DNA from 3 places in the Vibrio apostichopi genome. Region 3 is predicted to be linked to each of the others. Evidence: riboswitches for the same ligand, from Rfam matches in the RefSeq annotation. Region 3 holds a riboswitch; each other region holds the start of a gene.

Region 1 (4,243 bases), on a different replicon from region 3:
TTCAGCGGTTCGAACATCAACATCTGCAGGGCGAAAAACAGCCCCATAGATAAACCAAGCAATAGACCAAGTAAGATCTCCTGCGCAGTCACCCAAGTGTGCTTGAGTAACACATCGTAGCGTTCGATGAGCTTGATGAAGACTTCTGCAGGCGCTGGCAGAATGAAGCTCGGCATCTCGAAGATAACCACCACCATTTGCCATAAGCCCAGAATCACAGCACCGCTGATGAGCAAACGCATAACGGGATTCATCTGGCGAGGGCGTTCAGTGCTAGCCTTTATGTCGGTTGAACGAGCCCCAACTTCACTTCGCGTTAGATCATTCATAATCACGCTCCAACTGCTCTAAGATGGCTTGTTGTAACTCTGCACATTCCCCATCTAGTACTCTTGGTGTAGCGGTATTAGGCACAGACAGTGACTGAGCACTTGCAGGCGTGCCTTGTAACACATACAAGTTATCCGCCAAACGCACCGCTTCTTGTGGATCATGAGTGATCAACACAACGGTTTTATCTCTTAACAGTTCACACGCTAAACTTTGCAACTTGTGTCTTGTTACTGCATCCAACGCAGAGAAAGGCTCATCCATCAGCACGACTGGCTTGTCTTGCATTAAGGTTCGAGCCAAAGCGACACGCTGGCGCATACCGCCAGACAATTGATCCGGCATCGCATTCGCGTAGTCAGCCAGACCAACCGAAGTCAGCAACTCCAATGCTTGGTTGGTTTGAGCTTGTTTATGAGATGCTTGGCTTTGATGCTTGTCTGCGGGATTTTGAAAGCGATGACTGAGGCACACATTGTCGATAACCGACAGCCATGGCAGTAACAAATCTTGCTGCGCCATGTAAGCGATGCGATCCGTTAAAGGCCGTTCATCGGACGTTGCCAATGTGCCCTGCCATTCAACCTTGTCGTCCAACAAACCTGCCAGATAACGCAACACCGTGGTTTTTCCGCAACCACTTCGACCCAGCAACACCGTCCACTTACCTGCGTTTAAGCTAAGCGACAATCCCGATAAGGTTGCGTGCTCGCTATCGCGGTAACGTAAGGTCGCGTTGCTGAGTTGAACGCCAATCGTATTAACGGACATTACCGTGTCCAGCGAAGAAGTGGTTTACCGGGCCATGGCCTTGACCGATTTGTAGCTCATCAGCATGAGCAATAGCGTGAGAAATGTATTGTTTGCCAAGGTCGACAGCTTGCGTAAGCGTGTTGCCTTGAGCCAAGAAAGAAGCAATGGCAGAAGAGAGCGTACAACCTGTGCCATGGGTGTTTTTGGTAGGAAAACGCTTTGCGCTAATCAAAGCAGACGTGGTTGGCAGAATCAGTAAGTCGTTACTGTTTTCGTCCTTCTCCAAGTGGCCGCCTTTTAGAAGTACCGCTTTTGCACCCAAAGCACGCAGGTCTTCAATCATACCCTGCATTTCAGCTTCGCTTTCAGGGACTGCTTTACCCGTGAGCGCTGCGCCTTCTGGCAAGTTAGGGGTAATGATGTCTGCCAGAGGAATCAGTTCTTGCTTTAGCGTTGTAATCGCAGCGTTTTCTAAAAGAAGGTCACCACTGGTTGCGACCATTACAGGGTCAATCACCAAGTGCTTAGGTTGGTATTGTTTAATTTTGTCCGCAACGACTTTAATGATTTGCGCATCTGCCAACATGCCGACTTTTACTGCCACGATATTGAGATCAGTAAACACCGCATCTAACTGGCTCGCGACATGATCAAGTGGGATTGGAAAAATGGCTGAAACGCCTTGGGTGTTCTGCGAAGTGATTGCGGTAATCACCGAACAAGCAAAACTACCGGTTGCAGACATAGCCTTAATATCAGCTTGAATGCCCGCACCACCGCCGCTGTCAGAGCCTGCAATGGTTAAAACAATTGGAGTATTGATCGACGAAGATCGATCTATTGGTGCATGAGTATTGCTAGGTGATACTTGAGAATTGGAATGCTGTGTCATGGTCGCTCCTACTGTCTAAAAGACGTAAGAGAACCGAACTTTGGCCGCAGAGAGAGTGTGGAGGTGAAACCAATCAAAGTACATTGATGAACCACGTAGGCAAAGTAATCATAGTTCCCTACGCCAGTGTTAACTGAATCAGGTTCAACGGGTCTCGAATAACGATCTCAGCACACACCAAATAAGGTATATGCCCCCCGACTATTGATAGCGATAGTAACAGCACTCTCACAACTGAGATACTGATTTTATTCAATTATAAGAATTACACATGAAAAAATTTCAATTAGGCTCAACAAAACAAATACTTATAACGTTCCTTTAGATGGCTTCGACTGTATAAACAAGCACAGCACAATCAGAGACATACCTAGCCAGCCTGTAAAAGGAATCAGCTCACCGACAACACAGACGGCAAGCACCGCTGCAACAACGGGCTCAAGCAAGGTAATCAAGTTAGCACTGCTCGCGGTGACATGTCGCAGGCCAAAACTGAAGGCGATATAACCCATGCATTGAGGAATTAACGCCAAGTAACTCACGACCAATATATTGGTATTCGACGCGAACAGGTTATCCCCTGTAAACCAAAGCGTTGGCAGTAATAGCATTGCACCTAAACCAAATATGCTGCCCATCGCCGCTTGCGATTCAATACCTTCGTCTATCAAAGCCTTCGTCGCCCATGAATAAATGGCGTAACACAGGCCAGCAACCAAACCTAATCCAATACCCAAAAGCTTCAGTTCGTCGCCAGATTCACTCGCCGATGACGACTCAGAAAACACCAATAACCCAATACCCACCACGCCAATAGCAAAGCTCGTTAACCAGCGTTTGTTGATATTATTCTTTTTGCTGATAAGACACTCTAAGAGAGCAGAGAAGAACGGCGCTGTAGCAATCGACACGACCGTACCAATCGCCACACCAGATAACTTCATAGATGAATAGAAAGCCAAAGGATAAACCGCCAAAGCCAACGCACTCACCGCTAGCAATTTCTTGTTCAGCAAAAGCTTGTCGAGTGCGGATTGGATCTTTCGAAACGCTAGGCCTGCTTGCAGTAAGCCACCAACACCCATTGAAAACGCACCAATCGCCAATGGGCTGAGATCAGGCGCGAAGCTTGCGGCTGTGCCTGTCGTACCCCACAACACAGAAGCAAACAGTATGGCTAAAATACCACTTTGGAATTCGTTAACACGATTGATGGCGAGATTCATTGCTATTACCCAGTTCATTTTCATTTCTGAATTAGATAATAGTGAAGATGCTATGAAGTTAGTTTGCAGAACGGACGCTATTGTTGTTTTGAAAGACTCTCTTTCATCGAGCCTAAAAACGCTCTTGGAGACATTCCAAAGTGCTGAGAGAAACGGCGACTGAACGCAGACACATCAGTATACCCAACGTTTTCAGCGATCAACTGGACAGGCAAATCGGTATGGCTTAACAAGGCTTGCGCTTTCTCCATACGATATCGAGTGATGTATTTAAGCGCACTGATACCAAGGCACTCTTTAAATCGTTTCTTAAACTGAGTGGGGCTCAAACACGCCGTTTCTGCGAGCTGCGAAATTGAGAGAGGCTGGGCGTAATTATCCGCAATGAGCCTTTGCACCGCACGAATACGCGGGTCGATGCTTTTACTTACTTGTTGTTGCTCTAACAGTAGTGAGAACACATCCAATATTGACGATTCAATGCCACTGTCGACTTGATATTCCAACTGCTTCTCAACGAACAGCAAGAAGCTCATCAAAGGTGGCGTAATCGCAAATACAGAGAGATCTTGATCTAACAAATGCTGAGGCAACACAGCCATATCAGCAACAATAAACCGTGCTGCTTCGTCCGCTTTAAACGCATGAGCCGTAGTAACTGGAATCACCACACACTCGCCCACCGCCACTTTGCCGACGTACCCGACCATCTCAAGGTTGATACTCCCTTGGATCGGCAACACCAATTGGTGATGGCCATCATGAGCATGAGTATTAAATTGCTTGGTGTAAGTTCGAATGCTTAAGCTAGATTTCATGAGCAACACCGGAGTACATTTCGCTAGGTTAAAGTAAGAGAGACAACGTTACATTATCACTTCCCTAGAGTCACACTCAATGCTCATCAAATTCATGCTAGCTAAGTAACAAGATCAAAAAAGGCCGTTAAGACAGCCTATTGCTGAACTTAAACGACCTTTTCATTGAATTTTGATTAAGCTAAGACGATATCAGCTCATTCAAACTCTCTTATTTTTGAAGT
Region 2 (4,243 bases), 340 kb from region 3:
ATACACCACACAACAGCATTTGCCATATTGCGAGTAACGCACCCGCTTGCAGGCCAAAATCGAATTTAATCGCTTGATAGATGGCTAGCTCGATAGTGGTCGATTTCGGGCCGCCGCCAAGAGCCATCACGGTAGCAAAGCTAGTAAAACACAACATGAAGACCAAACCACAAACATGTGGCAGTTGTTGCCTTAAACGCGGCCATTCGACCCATTTAAATTTATTCCAGTGACTCATACCCAAATGAGCACACAGCTTGTGCTGCTCGGCAGGCACGGTATCCAAAGCCTGTAAAAGCAGACGGCTAGCATAAGGCAAATTAAAGAAGACATGCGCGAGCAAAATGCCATTCAAACCATAAATCGAGAATGGCAATTCAATGTCGAAGTTAGCCAAAAATTTAGCTAACCAGCCACTGTTGCCATAAATCGCGAGCAAGCCAAATACACCGACCAACACAGGCAGAACCAAGGTCGACGCGAACAGCCTGAGCAACAGAGCTCGTCCAAAAAATTGCCTGCGACACAGAGCGTGCGCAATGGGTATAGCAAAGCCAACACTCAGTAAAGTTGAGAACGTCGCTTGATAAAAACTGAATTTCGTTACATGCCAATAGTAAGGGTCGGACCATACTTGGCTGATATCAAGAGAAGGGGCATTGCTAAGCAATGCCCCAACTGCTGAAACCACGAAGGCGGTAATGAGTATCGCAACCCAGATCCCGACCTTAGGTGTTCTCTTTATCATAAATTGATTTTTTACCGTAAATAGTTCGCTCAAAGTATATCGAACGAACCTTTAAATACAGAAAGCTAATTTTTTAAAATACGTTAAAAAGTAAGTGCACTCTGCCATTCACGGATCCAAGGCTTGCGCTTAGCGGCGATTTCTTCAGGCGTAAAGCTCAGAGCTTTCTGCGGTACCGTTAACTGCTCGAACCCTTTTGGTAGTTCGATGTCGGTCACTGGGTACATCCAGTTACCCGTTGGCATCGCTGATTGGAACTCGTCACTCAGGATAAATGCCATAAATTCATCAGCCAGCTTTTCGTTCTTGCTGCCTTTGACCTTAGCTGCCACTTCGACTTGAGTGTAATGACCTTCTTCAAAGCTTGCTGCTGCGTACTTAGAATCACTTTCTGCAATGATGTGGTAAGCCGGAGAAGTCGTGTAAGACAGGACTAAGTCCGACTCGCCTTCTAGGAACATAGAGTAAGCCTCAGACCAACCTTTAGTCACAGTAACCGTTTTCTGAGCGAGCTTCTTCCACGCGTCTGTCGCTTCATCACCATAAACAGACTTCATCCATAGCATCATGCCTTGACCTGGCGTTGAAGTACGTGGGTCTTGGTAGATAACCTTGAGGTCGTCACGCTGCTCAACCAATTCTTTCAAACTCTTAGGCGGATTTGCTAATTTCTCTTTGTTATAGATAAACGCAAAGTAACCAAAATCATAAGGAACAAAGGTACTGTCGTTCCAGCCGTTAGGAAGTGTCACTGATGACGTATCAACACTATGTTCAGCCAATAAGCCCGTCGCTTTCGCTTCAGCCATTAGATTATTATCTAGGCCTAACACGATGTCTGCTTTGCTATTACCACCTTCAAGACGCAAGCGGTTAAGAATAGACACGCCATCTTCTAGCGCGACAAAATTCACATCACAGCCACACTTTTCTTCAAATGCTTTCTCAACAGCAGGACGAGGGCCCCAATCCGCAGCAAAAGAATCATAGGTATATACAGTTAGAGTATTGTCTGCAGCAACGGCAGAAAAAGAGATGGCTGTAGTAACAGCAAGGGTTGTTAATGTGAATTTCACTGGACGCTCTCCATGGTCTGAGCGGCACAGGTTTGAGGGAGGAGAACGGTAGAAGTTGTTCCTAACTCAATTCCTACGCCAGCATTATCTGGTTCAGGTTTACGGGTCCCAAGCACTTGCTTGATCTCAGCTCGCATTCACTATTTGAATGGTTCGCTCCCCGATGAGTGTTCAGAATTGTAATTCGAATTTTAACAATAAGCTATCAAGTTTGGATCAATTACGTTGATCGTAACCCCAACGTGGCACTAAACCTTGCTCGATACCAAGATGATCCAGAATTCGCGCCACCATAAAATCGACCAGATCTTCGATCGACTTAGGTTGGTGATAAAAACCCGGAGCCGCAGGCATGATCGTGACGCCCATGGTCGAAAGTTTGTGCATGTTCTCTAAGTGCAACGTAGAAAATGGCGTCTCACGAACCACCAACAACAGCTGACCTCGCTCTTTCATAACCACATCTGCTGCTCGCTCGATCAGATTATCTGATAAGCCATGAGCAATTGAAGCCAAGCTTCCCGCTGAACATGGACAAACGACCATCTGCTTCGGCGCTGCAGAACCAGAGGCAACCGGTGAGAACCAATCATCTTTGCCACACACCACCAGCTTTTCTGGGGCGCAACCTAAATGCTTAACTAAAGCTTGTTTCGCAGCATCTGGCCCAGCAGGTAACTTAAGTTCATGCTCTGTCGCCAACACCACTCGCGCTGCCGACGATATCAGTAAATAGACCTGATAATCTGCCGCTAATAAGCATTCAAGTAAACGCAGTCCGTAAGGCGCACCAGATGCGCCAGTGAAAGCGAGGGTTATAGCTTTATCGTGTTTTGTCATGTTCTCAATTACTTCAAATTATAAGGTCTTGGATCCGTTAGCCCTTGAGTGCCAACGCATCCAACAGTTTCTGGTGAATACCACCAAAGCCACCATTACTCATTACCAAGATTTGGTCGCCCGCTTGTGCCTCTGAAACAATTTTAGCAACGAATGCATCCATGTCATCACTTACGTGCGCGGGTTGATGGCACGCATCGGCAACGTCTTGTACAGACCAATCAATGTTATCCGGTTGGAATAAGTAGGTAGAATCCGCCTGCTTGAGCGAATCAGCCAAGGTTTCTTTGTGCACACCGCGCTTCATGGTGGCGGAACGAGGCTCTAAAACGGCAATGATTTTCTTTGTGTCGACCTTATTACGTAAGCCACCGAGCGTAAGTTCAATCGCTGTAGGATGATGTGCAAAATCGTCATAGACAGAAACACCTGCTACTTCGCCTTTAAACTCTAAGCGACGCTTGGTATTAATGAACGTCGCCAGTGATTCGCACCCTAAGTCAGGCGTAACACCAACATGTCTTGCCGCCGCTATCGCCATCAGAGCATTGCTTACGTTATGATCGCCAACCAAATCCCAGTCTACGGTTCCAACACATTCGCCTTGGAAGAACACCTCAAATTTGGAACCATCTTTAACTAACTTCTTGGCATCCCAATCACCGAGTTCACCACTCGACTCAGTTTCACTCCAGCAACCACGAGATAACACATCTTGGATCGCGGTATCTTGCTTCGGTGAGAAAATACGACCATTGCTTGGCACTGTGCGAACCAAATGATGGAACTGTCGCTTGATCGCTTCAAGGTCATCAAAGATATCTGCATGGTCGAATTCGAGATTGTTCATCACTAACGTTCTTGGGTGGTAATGAACAAACTTAGATCGTTTATCAAAAAAAGCACTGTCGTATTCGTCGGCTTCAACCACGAAGAACATGCTTTCACCAAGGCGAGCAGAGATACCAAAGTTACCCAATACACCACCGACAAGGAAGCCCGGAGCGTAACCGCAATCTTCAAGGATCCAAGCCAGCATGCTCGATGTTGTGGTCTTACCATGCGTACCTGATACGGCCAGAACCCAACGGTCATGCAGTAAGAATTCTTGCAACCACTGCGGTCCTGATGTGTATCTAAGGTTGTTATCTAAGACATACTCAACGCACGGGTTGCCACGGCTCATCGCATTGCCAATGACCACCAAGTCAGGTCTTGGTTCTAATTGGCTCGGGTCGAACCCTTCAATAATCTCAATCCCCTGAGACTCCAACAAGGTGCTCATTGGAGGGTAAACATTCGCGTCACTACCAGTAACCTTGTGACCTAATTGACGAGCCAATACCGCAGCACCACCCATGAAGGTGCCACAAATTCCTAAGATATGAATATGCATATATTGCTTCCAAACGCTTGGCTAAATGAGCCATGTCTAAATCAAACTACTTGCACTCATTATCATTAAATGGCGATTAAAAGCGAGTCACAATGCAAAACAAATTTAGTCGACATAGTAAGTGAGATCTGTGTCGCTTAGTTCATTACCATTAAAAAGATCTAACCTTTAGAATTTAGGTAA
Region 3 (4,243 bases):
GCCACCGATCATGCCAGGTGAAACATTCATTTATGAGTTTACGCCGCCAGATGCTGGCACATTTTGGTATCACCCACATATGAATAGCGTTAAACAACTTGGTATGGGTTTGGTTGGGCTAATTATCGTAGAAGAAAGTACTCCAGTGCAGTTTGACGAAGAACATGCATTGATGCTGAAGCATTGGCATATCGATCAAAAGGGTCAATGGAAAGACTTAATGATTCCCCGACTCAGTGCGCGTATGGGCACTCCTGGTGAGTGGAGTAGTGTGAATGGAGTTCATGAACCTGTATACCACTTGAAACAGTATGCAACGACTAGATTGCGTATCGCGAATGTCGATAATACGATCACTTACCCTATTGCTATCGAAGGGGCTGAGGCATGGGTCATTGCCATTGATGGTAATCCTGTAAAGACGCCATATATACTTACTCAACATAAAATTGGTCCAGGGATGCGTGTAGATATCGGACTGATCGCTCCTAAAGCTGGTGAGCGAGTTAACGTTCTCCAAATGAAGGGGCGTTTCCCATTTTCTTTGTGTGAATTTGAAGTCGTAGGTTCAGAATTTACTCAAGATCGAGCATTACCAGTATTACCATTGAATCCAGTACCTAACCTAGATCTTGCTAACGCTGAAGAGATCGATTTTGTGTTCGAGTGGGAAGGCGCTGTTTCTCCAGTATCCAAAGATGGAAAATCGATGCCTAAGTTTTGGCTTACTAATAAAAGAGCATGGGAGGGGATGAGCAAAGACAATATTCCTGAACCGTTGGCGACTTTAGAGTTGGGTAAGACTTACATATTCGATCTTAAGAACGTCACTCAATATCATCACCCGATTCATATTCATGGTCATACATTTACGGTATTGGAACTTGATGGTAAAAAAATTGAAGAGCCTTTCCATACCGATACAGTGTTACTTGGAAAAAATGGCCGAGCTAAAGCTGCATTTGTTGCAGATAACCCAGGACGCTGGATGTACCACTGTCATGTAATTGAGCACATGAAAACAGGATTGATGGGATATATTGAAGTTAAGTGACACCTGTAACGTTTAATATTTACGCATGCATTCTTAGTTTCTACCCTCGCTTTTATCGGCGTTAAAGCTAGAATATAGGGATTATTGTTTGGGAGGATTCATGGGTCAGTTATCTATTTTAGGTTTTATTGCCATTGGTGGTGCATTTGGTGCTTGTTCGCGCTATTTGATTTCAGAGTTATGTGTAGTGATGCTAGGACGTGGTTTTCCTTACGGTACGCTAACCGTTAACGTAATTGGCTCTTTAATTATGGGTTTGCTCATCGCTGCATTTGAGAATGAGATGGTGGCGACAGAACCATGGAGACAGATTATCGGTCTTGGTTTCCTTGGAGCACTGACTACATTTTCTACATTTTCGATGGATAATGTGCTTCTTATGCAGCAGGGCGCTTTCTTTAAGATGGGACTCAATGTGTTACTCAACGTGGTTCTCAGCATCTCAGCAGCATGGATCGGCTTCCAATTTTTGATAAAGTCTTAAAACTTTCTTACGATTTGTTAACAACTCGGCTTGGTTTATCCAAGCCGTTTTTATATACTCGATCGAACTTGTCGGAGTGCCATATGGCTGAGACCGTTAACTCGGGATCCGTTGAACCTGATCAGGCTAATACCTGCGAAGGGAACAAGAGTAGATATCTAACTAGAATCCTTCTAGAGATCTATCTCCAGATCACAACTGTATTTCTTACCGTGATCCCTCTTGTAGCATCTAATCCGTCAAGCATTTTTATCCCTATAGATAATGGCTAAAAGCCAAGGAAAAATGCTATGTCGAGTCGTAAACAAGCAAGACTGGAAGCGAAGAATTTTATTGATTCTTTATCCGTACAACCTTACCCAAATTCGAAAAAGGCTTACATCCAAGGATCTCGAGAGGACATTCAAGTCCCTGTACGAGAAATATCACTCGCTGATAGCCTAGTTGGTGGCAGCAAAAAAGAGCCTGTATTCGAACCTAATGCACCCATTCAAGTTTACGATACCTCCGGTGTTTACACAGATCCTACACACGAAATAGACCTGTATAGCGGTCTTCCTAAGTTGCGAGAGCAATGGATTGAAGAGCGTGGTGATACGGAACTGTTAGACGATGTAAGCTCTGTTTACACCAAAGAACGTTTAGAAGATGAAACCCTAGACGACCTTCGCTACGGCAACCTACCTAGAATTCGCCGTGCTACAGATAACCAATGTGTTACCCAATTGCATTATGCTCGTCAGGGCATTATCACGCCTGAGATGGAGTACATTGCCATACGTGAGAATATGGGACGTCAGAAGTTCGCTGATGAGCAGCTTAACCATCAACACCCTGGCCATAACTTTGGCGCGAACCTACCGAAAGAAATTACCCCTGAGTTCGTACGTAAAGAGGTTGCTGAAGGTCGAGCTATTATCCCTTCAAACATCAATCACCCAGAATCAGAACCGATGATTATTGGCCGAAACTTCTTAGTGAAGGTCAACGCTAATATCGGTAACTCTTCAGTAAGCTCTTCGATTGAAGAGGAAGTTGAGAAGCTAGTATGGTCAACCCGCTGGGGCGGCGATACCGTAATGGACCTTTCTACTGGCCGTAATATCCACGAGACTCGTGAATGGATCCTGCGTAACAGCCCAGTACCAATTGGCACGGTTCCTATGTATCAAGCGCTTGAAAAAGTGAATGGTGTAGCCGAAGACCTTAACTGGGAAGTGATGCGCGATACCTTGATTGAACAAGCAGAGCAGGGTGTTGACTACTTCACTATCCATGCTGGTTTGTTGCTTCGCTATGTTCCGATGACGGCTAAACGTGTGACCGGCATTGTTTCCCGTGGCGGTTCTATTATAGCGAAATGGTGCCTTGCTCATCACCAAGAGAGCTTCCTTTATACCCACTTCCGCGAGATCTGTGAGATCTGTGCGAAGTACGATGTTGCTCTATCATTGGGTGACGGCCTGCGTCCGGGTTCTATTGCAGATGCCAATGATGAGGCTCAGTTCTCAGAGTTACGTACTCTAGGTGAGTTGACTAAAGTCGCTTGGGAATACGACGTTCAGGTGATCATTGAAGGCCCTGGACATGTGCCAATGCACTTAATCAAAGAGAACATGGACGAGCAGTTAGAACACTGCCATGAAGCTCCTTTCTATACTTTAGGCCCACTGACGACAGATATTGCCCCTGGTTACGATCATATTACCTCAGGTATTGGTGCAGCCATGATTGGTTGGTACGGTTGTGCGATGCTCTGTTATGTCACCCCTAAAGAGCACCTAGGCTTACCAAACAAAGAAGATGTGAAGACTGGACTGATTACTTACAAGCTCGCTGCACACGCTGCTGACCTTGCGAAAGGGCACCCGGGCGCACAAATCCGAGATAATGCATTGTCTAAAGCACGTTTTGAATTCCGTTGGGAAGACCAATTTAATCTAGCTTTAGATCCGGAAACCGCGCGTTCTTTCCATGATGAAACTTTACCACAAGAGTCGGGCAAGGTTGCTCACTTCTGCTCTATGTGTGGTCCTAAGTTTTGCTCGATGAAGATTTCTCAAGAAGTTCGAGAGTATGCGAAAGACACTGAACAAGTGGCGGCTGATCAGGCTATCGAGATTAAGATGTTGGATAACCCGTTGGAAGGGATGCGTCAGAAATCACAAGAGTTTCGTGATACTGGCTCTGAACTTTACCACCCAGCAGTAGGTGCAAAAGAAGCTCAACTAGAGGAATAATGACAGTGAAGATACTCATCCCATCTCAAAATATTGAGTTAACGGGAGAGGTGCAGAACTGTCTATTGGTTGCTAAGCGACAAGGCTTAGCAACCGATGCAGTTGAGTTGGGCGTAAGTTCAACTCAATACTTCTCTATCGTTGATGCTCAGCAGGCGTTATCTATTGGCTTTGCCCATGATGTTGATTCATTGGCGGAGAGTCAGCTAGCGGAATTGAACCATGTTGTTGATTACAGTAATTCAGTCGCGCTAACTGACGTTTGTGACGCCTTTATACAAACTCCGAATATCATCTATATCGGTGTCTCAGATGATTCAGTTGTACTGGATATCTGGTCACACCTAGATGCTAATCGTGCTATCAAGAGTGAAACTACAGCTCATCGGGAGTTGGATAATCGCGGCCACTTTGCTTGGTTACTTACTTTGTTGGCGCTGGAATTCCCATTAGAAGACGCACTGG

Evidence for each region. A riboswitch is a leader RNA that binds a small molecule or an ion and turns the genes downstream of it on or off. The one in region 3 is predicted to bind thiamine pyrophosphate.
Region 1: linked by a shared signal. The riboswitch ahead of thiD (bifunctional hydroxymethylpyrimidine kinase/phosphomethylpyrimidine kinase) and the one ahead of thiC (phosphomethylpyrimidine synthase ThiC) in region 3 are both predicted to bind thiamine pyrophosphate.
Region 2: linked by a shared signal. The riboswitch ahead of thiB (thiamine ABC transporter substrate binding subunit) and the one ahead of thiC (phosphomethylpyrimidine synthase ThiC) in region 3 are both predicted to bind thiamine pyrophosphate.

What each region holds. Positions count from the first base shown of each region.
Region 1 covers NZ_AP028068.1:1,323,816-1,328,058, reverse strand. The annotation lists gene QUF19_RS22895 (ABC transporter permease) at 1-329, opposite strand, end outside; gene QUF19_RS22890 (ABC transporter ATP-binding protein) at 322-1,101, opposite strand; gene thiD (bifunctional hydroxymethylpyrimidine kinase/phosphomethylpyrimidine kinase) at 1,091-1,975, opposite strand; TPP riboswitch at 2,074-2,185, opposite strand; gene QUF19_RS22880 (DMT family transporter) at 2,284-3,201, opposite strand; gene QUF19_RS22875 (helix-turn-helix domain-containing protein) at 3,279-4,019, opposite strand; gene QUF19_RS22870 (DUF2999 family protein) at 4,231-4,243, opposite strand, start outside.
Region 2 covers NZ_AP028067.1:3,387,275-3,391,517, forward strand. The annotation lists gene thiP (thiamine/thiamine pyrophosphate ABC transporter permease ThiP) at 1-748, opposite strand, end outside; gene thiB (thiamine ABC transporter substrate binding subunit) at 832-1,824, opposite strand; TPP riboswitch at 1,878-1,997, opposite strand; gene QUF19_RS15150 (flavin prenyltransferase UbiX) at 2,041-2,664, opposite strand; gene mpl (UDP-N-acetylmuramate:L-alanyl-gamma-D-glutamyl-meso-diaminopimelate ligase) at 2,702-4,060, opposite strand.
Region 3 covers NZ_AP028067.1:3,728,262-3,732,504, reverse strand. The annotation lists gene QUF19_RS16775 (multicopper oxidase family protein) at 1-1,054, shown strand, start outside; gene crcB (fluoride efflux transporter CrcB) at 1,155-1,538, shown strand; TPP riboswitch at 1,601-1,699, shown strand; gene thiC (phosphomethylpyrimidine synthase ThiC) at 1,829-3,778, shown strand; gene QUF19_RS16760 (thiamine phosphate synthase) at 3,778-4,243, shown strand, end outside.